Regions from separate parts of the Mycobacterium sp. IS-1556 genome, predicted to be linked through region 2. Evidence: predicted binding sites of a transcription regulator. Region 2 holds the regulator's gene; each other region holds the start of a gene.
The links. The regulator LexA, encoded in region 2, represses DNA repair genes until DNA is damaged. The targets are predictions, from matches to a motif close to CGAACANNTGTTCG.
Positions count from the first base shown of each region.

Region 1: a site for LexA is predicted at 1,502-1,515, ahead of AU187_RS22505 (HNH endonuclease signature motif containing protein). Genes of this name have one in related genera too.
Region 3: a site for LexA is predicted at 1,028-1,041, ahead of AU187_RS19700 (HNH endonuclease signature motif containing protein). Genes of this name have one in related genera too.

Region 1 covers NZ_LQIM01000040.1:161,514-165,532, reverse strand. The annotation lists gene AU187_RS22505 (HNH endonuclease signature motif containing protein) at 1-1,305, opposite strand, end outside; gene AU187_RS22500 (exodeoxyribonuclease III) at 1,651-2,466, opposite strand; gene AU187_RS22495 (N-acetylglutamate synthase, CG3035 family) at 2,470-3,360, opposite strand; gene AU187_RS22490 (peptide deformylase) at 3,360-3,953, opposite strand.
Region 2 covers NZ_LQIM01000012.1:325,077-329,095, reverse strand. The annotation lists gene AU187_RS10955 (LGFP repeat-containing protein) at 96-2,177, shown strand; gene lexA (transcriptional repressor LexA) at 2,174-2,866, opposite strand; gene AU187_RS10945 (LysM peptidoglycan-binding domain-containing protein) at 3,086-3,538, shown strand; gene nrdR (transcriptional regulator NrdR) at 3,698-4,019, shown strand, end outside.
Region 3 covers NZ_LQIM01000038.1:283,051-287,069, reverse strand. The annotation lists gene AU187_RS19700 (HNH endonuclease signature motif containing protein) at 1-1,023, opposite strand, end outside; gene AU187_RS19695 (nuclear transport factor 2 family protein) at 1,153-1,635, shown strand; gene AU187_RS19690 (SDR family oxidoreductase) at 1,640-2,491, shown strand; gene AU187_RS19685 (alpha/beta hydrolase) at 2,488-3,432, shown strand; gene AU187_RS19680 (hypothetical protein) at 3,595-4,019, shown strand, end outside.

The DNA.
Region 1 (4,019 bases), on a different contig from region 2:
CTTGTGGTTTCGCTTGCGAGGCGTCGGCTCTGCGCACGCGGGTCGCATCTGCGGGAAGAGGTCGAACCCGGCAGGGGAGGTCCGATAGGTCCTGCCCGTCGGTGACGTCCAGACGATCGTCCCGTCGGACAGTTGTTCGTCACGCCACCCGTCGGGACCGCCGTGGAATGTCTTCATGCGGTGATGTTCTCGGCAGTAGTCGGCCAAGCCCCACGGAACGGTCAACCCGCCGGCGGCCGGGTCGGCGTGATTGAACGGTGTCGTGTGGTCGAGGTCGCAGATGGCGGCCTGTCGGTCGCATCCGGGGAACCGGCACGTCAGGTCGCGGAAGCGGACCCAGCGGTTGACCTCGGCCGAGGGTTGGTACCGCACCGACTGCTCGGGAGTGACGATGGGCGGCTCGAGCGGGCGCATCGTCGCTGTCTCGGCGATCTCGCGCACCAAATCGGCGTCGATGACGCCGAAGCCCTCCAGGTATCCGGGCTGGTCTGATTCGCCGACGACCGTTTCCTCCCTTGCGATGATGTTGAGCACCGTGGCGACTCGCGAGGACTGCGCCCCTTCCTCCGGGCGGGCGGGGCAATCCGACCGGCCGCAGTCGCATGGCAGACCGCGCCCCTCGGTGAGTGCGTCCAGCGCATCGGCGCGCCGCTGAGCGACGGTGCGGGAGTCGTTCGCGCACACCGACATAGCGAGCTGTGAGAGCCGTCGGTCGAAGGCCGCCCCGGCCCTCGCGCTGATGCGTCCGCGCAGCTGAGCCGTCCCGTCGATTTGAGGCGAAACGCTGATGTAACGGTCGCGCTCAGACGATGCGCGCCGTTCCTTGGCGGCCTCTGGGTCGATCTCGCACACCAACCTGTCCACCACGTCCTTAACGCGCCGGCGCGACCACGTCTGCCACCGCGCGAGCCGTTCCGCCATTGCCTCGTCGATCCGGCCGATCAGTGAGTCGCAGACCAACTCGGTACGCGTGATGATCAGCTGTGTGGTTGTCCAGTCGACGGCGCCCTGTTCGAGCAGCCTCGCGAGTTTCGGTAGGCGGGTGACGAGAGACTCCGCGTGCGACACCAGTCGACTCGCGACCGACGGAGCCATGTTCATCGCGGCTGCTATCTCAGCCGACGTCCGAGCGAATCCGGTCACCATCGACCAGCCGGGATCAGGGTCGATGCCTTCGGCCTCGGCCGTGCGGGAAGCCAGCAGGGCGGCGATGGCGGCCATCCGGTGCGCCATCAGCGTCGACTCCTGGCGCAGGCTCGCCTCTATCGCGGCGATTGCTGCGTCCGGACCGATTGTATCGAACATGTGTTCGATTATGTCAGGCCGGTCTGACAAATTTCTGTGATGTCTCAGGACATCGGTGACAGTTCTGTGTCAGGACATCGGTGACGGTTTGCTTTTTTCGGGGCGTGGGCCGCGGCGTCGGCCGTTGCCGACGTATTCGACGTCGGGCGCCGGTGGGGCATGCTCGGCGAGCGCGTTGACTCATCTGAAATGTGCGCGAATGGGTATTCGTTGCGTCATTGAAATTGCGCGCATACGCCCAGTGGGTGGGGTCGACGTTGACCGAGCGCAGAGCAATCACCAAGGCCACCGCGGCGCGCTACCAGCGGGCGAGTTAGTGCGGTGAACCGGTCTGACAAATCTCCGTCAGGAGAACTCGATCAGCACCGGGGCGTGATCACTGGGCGCGCCGATGCGGTCCTTTCCGCTCTTGCGTTCGTCCCGGACGATCTCGGCATGCGTGACGCGCGCCGCGAGCGCGGGCGAGCCGAGGACGAAGTCGATGCGCATCCCGCGGTTCTTCGGGAACCGTAACTGGGTGTAGTCCCAGTACGTGTAGACCGCTGGGCCCGGCGCGAACGGCCGCACCACATCGGTGAACCCGGCCTCGACCACCGCGTCGAACGCCTCGCGTTCCGGCTCGGTGACATGGGTACTGCCGCGGTAGAAGTCGACGCTCCACACGTCCTCGTCGGTCGGCGCGATGTTCCAGTCCCCGACGAGCGCGATCTGCGCGGCGGGATCGTCTGACAACCACTTGTGTGCCGTATCACGCAGCGCCGCAAGCCATTGCAGCTTGTACAAGTAGTGCGGCGAGCCGACGTACCGGCCGTTGGGCACATACAGGCTCCACACCCGGACGCCGTTGCACGTGGCGCCGAGCGCTCGAGCTTCGGCCGCCGCTTCCACTTCGGGTTTGTCGCTCCAGGTCGGTTGCCCCTCGAAACCGACCTGCACGTCGTCGATTCCCACCCGGGACGCGATCGCCACCCCGTTCCACTGGTTGAAGCCGCAGTGCGTCACCTCGTAACCGGCGGCGAGAAACGGCATCGTCGGAAACTGCTCGTCGCTGCACTTGGTCTCTTGCATCGCCAGCACGTCGACGTCGGCCCGCTCGAGCCAGTCGGTGACCCGCTCGACCCGGGCCCGGATCGAGTTGACGTTCCAGGTGGCGATCCGCATGGCCTACAGGCTACGAGCGTCGATATAGCGGCTTCGGTGCTGCACCGCGAACCCGATCGACTCGTAAAGTCGAATGGCCGCCGCATTGTCGGCCAGCACCTGCACGTAGCCGCGAGCCGCGCCATGCTCGGCGCCCCAGCCCAGCAGCGCCGAACACAGTTGCCGCGCCATGCCCCGTCCGCGCGCTGTCTCGGCCACCCGCACCGCCGACAATCCCACCCAGCGCCGGCCGTCGGGTGCAGTTGTCACCGCGGCCCGGCCGACCGCCGCACCGGGGATCGTCGCGAACGTGACCTCGCCGTCCACGACCGCAGTCAACACGTCGACCGGCACGTCGCGTGAATACAGCGCTAGCCACTCGGGATTCGGTATGGCACCGAGAAGCACTGTCGGAGAGCAGTTTTCGGCGCTGATGTCGCGCGCCATGACAACGGTCTCGAGGTGCGGCGGGGCATCGGCGAGCCGGTATAGCCGGTCCGGAACCGACAACCACGGCGTCAGTCCGCGCTCGCCGTACCAGTCGGCGATTTCGGATAGTGCCGAGGCGTCCGCTTCGAAACCTAGCGGCACAGCGGAATTGGCGCGATGGGTGTGGCCGCCGGCGGCGCGCAGGAGCCACCCGCGGACCCATCGTCGTTCGATCCCCGGCCATGCCAGCGCCGCCGCGTGTTCGAGGTTGCGGATGTCGGCGGTGCGCACGGTCGCCGGCGGCAGTTCCTTGATGACGACCACGTCGTCGGCGTCGACGGACACGGTGTCGCCGTGTTTGGTGCGCACCCTCAGCGTCGGACCGGTCTCCAAAAGGTGGCCGACCACGTCGTTGAGCGGCGGTTCCGAACCCGCGGGCAGCCGGTAGCGGATCATCACCCGAACTCCGGCCGGAGGTAATTGCATCAGTGCCCGAACGGATCCGGATCCTTACCGGGCAGCCACGACAAGCCCGGCACACCCCAGCCGTGCGACTTCACCGTGCGTTTGGCGCTGCGCGCGTGCCTGCCGACCAACCGGTCCAGATACAGAAAGCCGTCGAGGTGGCCGGTCTCGTGCTGCAACATCCGGGCGAACAGGTCGGTTCCCTCGATGGTGATCGGCGTGCCGTCGGCGTCAAGGCCGGTCACCCGCGCCCAGGTGGCCCGCCCCGTCGGGAACGACTCGCCCGGCACCGAAAGGCAACCCTCGTCGTCGTCGTCCGGATCGGGCATGGTCTCGGGCACCTCGGAGGTTTCCAGCACCGGGTTGACGACCACGCCGCGGCGACGGGTGATGCGGCCCCGCACCTCCGCGCAGTCGTAGACGAACACCCGCTTGGCGACCCCGATCTGATTCGCGGCCAGACCGACCCCGTTCGCGGCGTCCATCGTGTCGTAGAGGTCGGCGATCAAGTCCGCGACATCGGCGGGCAGCGAACCGTCGTCCCCGACAGGCACCGGCTCGGTGGCGGTGTGCAGGACGGGATCTCCTACGATGCGGATCGGAACGACTGCCATGCTCGGAAAGCTTAATGAGCCGACTCGCGGGCATGTCGGACGGCTCATCAACCAAACCCGTGGTTG
Region 2 (4,019 bases):
GATCGGCGTGTTCGTTGGTTATTGACGTCTGCTGACAACACAGTTGACGGGCGCGAAATCTTCGAGCGAAATTTCGTGCCGACCAGGGAGGACGAATGATCGGGCAGAACAGCCGAGGCACGACGGTGTGGGGCCGGATGGCGATAGGTCTGCTCGCAGCCGTCGCCCTGCTCTTGGCGCCGGTGGCCGGCGCGACGCCGGAATCCGATGCCGCCAATGCGGCCATCACGGCGGCCTGGGAAGCCAGCGGCGGCGACGGCGACCCGCTGGGACCCAAACAGGGCGATGTGTATCCGGCGGGTAAGGGCTTCGCGCAGAACTTCGCCGGCGGCAAGATGTTCTTCACGCCCGAGACCGGCGCCCACTACATGCGCGGCGCCATCCTGGAGAAGTACGAATCGCTCGGTGGGCCCGCGGACAGCGACTTGGGTTTCCCCACCATCGACGACGGGCCCGGACGCGCTCCGGGCAGCTTCAACTCCACGTTCAGCGCCAGCGACAAGCCGGTGATCTTCTGGACGCAGGAGACCGGCGCGCGGGTGGTGCGTGGCCCGATCAACGCCGCGTGGGACAAGTTGGGCGGCTCGACGGGAGCGTTGGGAGTGCCCGCCGGCGACGAGACCTACCGCGGAGATCTCATCTCCCAGAAGTTCACCGGCGGCGAGCTGACCTACAACACCCGCGACAAGACGTTCACCACCGTGCCGCCCGAACTGGCCGAGCAGTTGACCGATCTGCAGGTGCCGGACGATCCGACTGCGCAGATCAATGCGGCCCGCCGCGCTGCCGGCGGACCGCTGGGACCGCTCGGCGCCGCGGAAGGACCGCCTTATCAGATCGGCGAGGACGGCCTCGGGCAGAACTTCGCCGGCGGCAAGATCTTCTACAGTCCGGCCACCGGCGCGAGGGTGGTCACCGGTCAGGTTCTCGCCAAGTACGAAAGCCTCGGTGGGCCCGAGGGGGAGCTCGGGTTCCCGGTGTCCAGCGAGGCCGACGGAGGACTGCCCACCGCAAGTCGCGTGGCGAGGTTCGCCGCCGAAGACAAGCCGGTGATCTTCTGGACGCCGGATCATGGCGCGGTCCTGGTGCGCGGCGCGATGAGCGCAGCCTGGGACAAGCTCGACGGCGCCGAGGGCAAGCTCGGCGCACCGGTGGCCGACCAGACCGAGAAGGGCGACGTCGTCACCCAGCGGTTCAGCGGCGGGGTGATCTCCTGGGACCGGTCGACCGGCGAGTTCAGCACCGAGCCGGCCAATCTGGCGGCCGGGTTGGCCGGCCTCGAGGTGCCCGCCCAGCAGACCCCCGAAACACCGGGCGCGCCGCAGGCCTCGGACTCCGCCGGCGACAACGGCTGGTTCGAGTGGAGTTGGTGGTGGCTGCTGGCGATCGTGCCGGTGCTCGTGCTCCTCGCCCTGGTGGCGTTCGCGGCCATGCGTAACCGCCGCCACGGCGCCGACGATCATCCCGGCTTCGACGAGGACTACGGCCGGTACGGCGCCGACGGCGAGCCGGTCTACAGCACGGCGGGCGCCGGGGAGCAGGCATCCAGCGGCGGCGACTACTCCGCGGCGATGTTCGGCGACCGGTATGCCAGCGAGGGGCTTGGGGCGCTCGCACCATCGGGGGAGTCTGCCGGCTCGTCCTTCGACCCCTGGGGGGCGCCGCAACGCGGCGACGAGGCGGCAGCGCCGGGCCACGCCGCCGAGGGCGTCGACGATGGCCTTGGCGAGGGTCTCGGCGAGGGCGCTGGCGAGCCGGAGGAGAATCCCGACAACGTCGATACAGCCCCGACGCTGATACCGCCGACGGTCGTCGAGCGCGATACGACCGGCGAACCGATCGACGGACCGATCGATGACGAGCCTTCCGCCGGACACGATACGTTCGCCGAACCAGTCGAACCTGAGTCCGAACCCGAACGCTTCCAACGGGATCCACTGACCGACACCGGCCGTCACGCCAAGATCATCGTCGACGAACCGGAAGTGCCGAGTCCCGCATTCCGCCTACCGGTCGGCGGTTCCGATGAGGCGCCGCAGGGATACCCGATCAAGGCCGACACCCAGTCCGGCCGGTACTGGCTGCCGGGCACCGCCGACTACGACGAGGTGCGCGCCGAGATTTGGTTCTCCAGCGAGGAATTCGCGCGCACGAACGGGTTCGTCAAAGCCGACTAGATCTTCCGGATGACGGTGACGACCTTGCCGAGAACCGCGGCGTCGTTACCCGGGATCGGATCGAAGGCCGGGTTGTGCGGCATCAGCCACACTTGGCCGCGGGTGCGCTTGAACGTCTTCACGGTGGCCTCGCCGTCGATCATCGCGGCCACGATGTCGCCGTTGTCTGCGACGTTCTGCTGACGCACGACCACCCAATCGCCGTCGCAGATCGCCGCGTCGACCATCGAGTCGCCGACGACTTTGAGTAGGAAGAGCGAGCCCTCACCCACCAGCTCGCGCGGCAGCGGAAAGACGTCCTCGACAGCCTCTTCGGCGAGGATCGGCCCGCCGGCGGCAATCCGTCCGAGCACAGGCACGAACGTCGGCTCCGGTAGCGCGTCGGAGCCCGCGACCTCGGTGGCGACGATGGCGGTCACTGCCTCGTCGGCAGCACGCACGTCGACGGCGCGCGGTCGGTTGGGGTCACGCCGCAGGTAACCCTTCCGTTCCAGGGTGCGCAGTTGATGCGCCACCGACGACGTCGAAGTCAGCCCGACTGCGTTGCCGATCTCCCTGATGCTCGGGGGATAGCCGCGTGTGGTGACCGATGTCCGGATCACGTCGAGAATGGTGCGCTGGCGTTCGGTTAGGCCATCGAGTGCCCGCCCCCCGCCGGCGCCGTCCGAAGTACCGCTGCTGGAATCCATGACGCCGAATGTAACCCGCGGCACGCGATTAATCAAACATGTGTTCGAGGTGTGTCGGACCATTTGAGCCCACTTGAGCCCCCCGAAAGCGGACCCAAATTTTTTGTCGGTGGCCTGTTTTATCGTTGGCAACAGTTCGATCACATGTTCTATCGCTCGAACGCATGAGCGAGTATGTTCGAACACAGGAGCGAAAGCAGCGGACCGGAAGGCATCACGATGACGACTCTCGACACCAGGGAATTTCAGGGCCCGCCGGTGGTCAGGCCCCGTATCAGGCCCACCGACGCCCGGCGGGGCCCGCGGCCCGGCAGGCCCCGCGGAGCATCGGTCCGGTACCGCGGTACCGGCGTGCTGATGTCGCGCGCCTCGCACCGCCGGCGGCCCATCACCCCGGGCACCACGGTGCTCCTGGCGCTGGTGGCCGCCGGGATCACGGTTTGGCTCGGCCTGGTGGCACAGTTCGGCGGGGTGGTCGGCGCCGGCGCGGAAGCCGTTCCCGATCGGCTCGCAGTGGTCCAGGTGCAGAGCGGCGAGAGCCTGCACCAGGTGGCGCAGCGGGTGGCGCCCGACGCCCCGGTGGGTCAGGTGGCGGACCGGATTCGCGAGCTCAACCAGCTCGACTCGGCTGCGCTGGATGCGGGGCAGACGCTCATCGCCCCGGTCGGCTGATCGCCGGCCGGCTCGTGGAACGCCTGGCGCGCAATCGTGTTCACCGACAGATCGTCGGCCTACGTGCCGATCACCCCGGTCACGGGTTTCAGGAGCGTGCCGCAGGTACGCTCGGAGAGGTTCGAGTTGGTCGTTTGTTGGCGCGGCGAAGGAGCGGTGATGCATTGTCCGTTCTGCCGTCACCCCGATTCACGAGTGGTCGACTCGCGTGAAACCGACGAAGGTCAGGCGATCCGGCGGCGGCGCTCCTGCCCCGAATGCGGAAGACGGTTCACCACGGTGGAGACCGCGGTGTTGGCGGTCGTCAAACGCAGCGGTGTCACCGAGCCGTTCAGCCGCGAGAAGGTGGTCAAGGGCGTACGTCGAGCGTGCCAGGGCCGCCAGGTCGACGACGATGCGCTGAACCTGCTGGCGCAGCAGGTCGAGGACACTGTGCGCGCCGCCGGTTCGCCCGAGGTGCCGAGCCACGACGTGGGCCTGG
Region 3 (4,019 bases), on a different contig from region 2:
CAGCGCCGACCCGGTCGCCTTGTCGAACACCGCCAGGTAATGGTTAGCGTGGGCGGCCATCCGAATCACGTCGCCGATGGGGATGACGGTGCCCCCACCGGTGACGCCGACCCCTGCCCGGCTCTCCAACTCCTGCAGTGTGGTGCGGACGATGATCGAGGCTGGTAACCCGTTGTGCTGCCCCAATTCACCGCTTTCCAGCACGCTGCGCCCGACCGCGACCAGCGCGTCGTGCTGGCGCTGCGCCAGACTGCGGTGGTCGTTATCGATCTGGGCCTGTGATGGCGTACCTGAAACGCAGGGTTGCTCGTCGTCGGGGTTGCACATGCCCGGCGCCGCCCACTTCGCGAAGATCGCCTCGTATATCGCCCAGGCTTCGGGAGTCAGATTGCCTCTGAACGGGATCATCTTGTCTGACCCCTGGGGTCCTTTCCACACGCCACGGCGCCGCGCGCGTTCACGCTCGTCGGGTTCGGGACCATCCTGGTCGAGCAGGAACAGGATGCGCTCGGCGTTGTCTTTCAATTCCTTCGGTCCCACGCCGATCGCGGTGCGCACCAGGTCGACTTCGATCTGTGCGCGGGTGCCGGCGTCGACGCCGGCCGGGATGCGCTCCATCGCCTCGCGCACGACCTTGACATGCTCGCGATTGATCGACCCGTGAGCTTGGGCCAGTGCGGTGCAGGGTAACTCGGGCTCGAGCGGTTCACCCGTCAGTGTGCGACGCGGACCCAACTTGGCGGCTTCGTCGAGCCGGCGGCCGGCCTCACTGGTCGAGATCCGCCACCGGATCGCCAGCACGTCGCGCCAGGATTTTGCGCCCATTTCCGTGGCGGTGGTCTCCCCTTGCAAGCGCGCCAACATGCGATGGCTCTGAGTCGGCAGCTGGCAGGCGAGGGCTTCAAGGTCGTCAAGCGCACCGATCAGGTCGTGCTCGGTGAGCGCCTCGATGGGCAACGCGGCCAGCTCGTCATAGGCGGCGCGAAGCGAGGCAACCGTGGCCTGCACCGCTTCCGCACTCATGACTCGAACGTATGTGCGAATTCTAAGAACTTCGCGACGTATCTCTGAAAGGTTCCATGAGAGTTGGCGACGTTCCACTCACCGGGCACTCCCGGTGTCGACCGGCGGCTCCGACGGTTGACTGCAATGGTGAGCAACGACATCACGCTGTCCGAATTGCAGGAATTCATCGCGGCCTACTGGTACGCCTACGACGAGGCGAACTACGACGACATGGCGGCGGCGAAAGCCGAGAACATCCGATTCGTAACCCGCAGCGATTCGGGCGCAAGCCCCTTCGAAGAGCTTATGTCGCCGGAGCTGCACGGCCGCGACGCCGTCATGGAGTGGCTCACCGACCACCGCAAGCAGAGCCCGTACCCGCTGCGTCACCACGCCACCAACGTGCACCGCACCGGCGTTAAAGAGGACGCCGCTCTCGTCCGTTTTTATATCTTCGTCAACCAGATCGCGAACTTCGTGCCGTTCGCGGTGTCCAGCGGTATCGCCAACGTCGCGGTGCGCCGCGGTGCCGACGGGCTCGAGTTCACCGAAATGGAGATGGTTCTCGACACCACCGACTCGGTGCCACTGGCCGAGCTCGCCACCGAAACCGCAGCATCCGGCAGCTAGTTCGGTGACCGCTCGCGAGACGTTCTCCGGCGGCGTCGCGGTCATCACCGGCGCCGGTAACGGGATCGGGGCCGGTCTGGCCCGCCATGCCGCCGCGCTTGGCATGACGGTGGTGCTTGTCGACGTCGATGGTAAGGCGATCGCCGCACTGCGTGACGAACTGCCCAGCTCCATCGACGCCGTGTGCGACGTGCGCGATCCGGATGCGCTGGAAAGACTTGCAGCCCAGGTGTACTCCGAGACCGGTCCGGTGCGGCTGTTGGTCAACAACGCCGGTGTGGAACAGTTCGGCTACCTGTGGGACACGCCCGTGGTCAACTGGGATCGCCTGGTGGCGATCAACGTCAGCGGCGTCTTCTACGGCGTGCGCGCGTTCCTGCCGCACATGCTCGCCGCCGATACGCCGTCGTGGGTGTGGAACGTCTCGTCGATCGGCGGCGTCGCGGCGGTGCCATTGCAGGCGCCGTACATCATGAGCAAGCACGCGGTGCTCGCCCTCACCGAATGCTTGCGCCTGGAGGTGCAATTGGCCGGCCACGCCGACCGGATCCATGTGCAGGCGGTGTTACCCGGCGCGGTGAAGTCGAACATCTTCGAGGCGGCAGGCGGTGTCGACGGCGGCGATGTCGCGGCGGCCGAGTCGCAGCGATCGGCGATGCTCGACATCAAGGCCGACGCGATGGACCCGATCGAGGCGGCGCGGACGGTGTTCGAGCAGGCGGCCGCAGGCGATTTCTATCTGCTGACGCAACCCGAATATGTCGGCAACGCGATGGCTGAGCGCGCCGACATCCTGGCGGACCGCCGCCCGCCGGCGCTGCGCACCAAGCGTCGTTTCGATCCAGCACAGCAATGACGATCTCCAAAGCCGCTGAACCGCTGTTGGATCCGGACGCCGCGGCCCGCGTCGCGGAGTTCGGTGTTGTGCCGCCGATGCGCGAGCGCGGACTGGCCGCGGTCCGCGAGGCCCTGGAGTCCGCTCCCCTGCCTCCCATGCCGGAGATGGCCGAGGTGGAAGACCGGGTGATCGACGGACCGGTCGGGCAGATTGCGTTGCGGATCTACCGACCGACTGTGCAGGCGGCGGCGCCGGCGATGGTCTACTTCCACGGCGGCGGCATGGTGTTGGGATCGAATCATTCGTTCGAACCGCTGGCGCGCACCCTCGCCGAGAAATCCGGCGCCACCGTGGTTTCCGTCGACTACCACCTGGCGCCGGAAGCGCCGCCCCCGGCCCAGTTCGACGACGCATACACCGCGACGTCCTGGGTTGCGGCGAATGCGCACGAACTCGGCATCGACGCAAGCCGATTGGCGGTGGCCGGCGACAGCGCGGGCGGCACCCTGGCCGCGGCCGTCGCCCTGGCCGCCCGAGACCGCGGCGGCCCAGACCTGTTCGCGCAGCTGCTGATGTACCCGGGACTCGACAAGGATCTGACGGTGCCGTCGGTCAGAGCCATGCCCGACGCCCCGATGCTCACCCTCGTCGACATCGAGTACATGTATGAGTTGGCCGACGGCCCCGACCACCCGTACGCGGTGCCCGCCCGTGCGGACGATCTGTCCGGTCTACCGCAAGCCATCGTCGTGACCGCGGCCGCCGACCCCATTCGGGACTGGGGCGAGCGATACGCCGCACGACTGCAGGACGCCGGCGTGCAGACCACACTGACCCGCTATCCCGGGGCGTATCACGGTTTCCTGATGCGGTCGGACGCCACCGCGCGTGGTCGGTTGGCGGTGGCCGAGATCGGCGCGCTGATGAGCGCCAAGTTCGCCAACCCCCTGCCCTTCTGAGCGCGCCTCCGTCCGCGCGAGCCTTCGCGCGAGCAGACGCAAATGTCCCTCAGACCTCGGCGTGTCGGGGACATTCGCGTCTGCTCGACGGGAGAAATGAGCGTGTCCCGATCACTGGACAGGTGGCCTTTCGAAGGTGCGCGGCCGCACCACAATCGAGCCATGCTTACCGACCAGCAGCGCATGGAGCTTTCCGACGTTCTGCGGCCGGCGTCGCCGCCGCGTGAGATCGACGATATCTACACCGACGATCAGCGCGAGCGCCTGCTCGACGTGGTTCGCACGCAGGGGCCGTGGCGGCTGATCATCGCCCAGCACTTCGCCTCTGCGGAAGAGCTGATGGCCACGATGAGCGGCATGTTCCCGGAGGGCTTCGAACCGTCCCTGGACCTGTTCCTGACGCCGACATTCCGTGGCTACCTGGCCAACTACGGCACCGTGCTGTATCCCGAACTGCACGACTGCTTCTACAACCAGCGCTTCGTGGAGTTGGCGAAGAGCTATTGGAACGCCGAGTACGCCAAGCCGGAGATGATGTTGTTCAACATCAATGGGCCGTGCGCCAACCGGGATCCGGGCCACCTCGA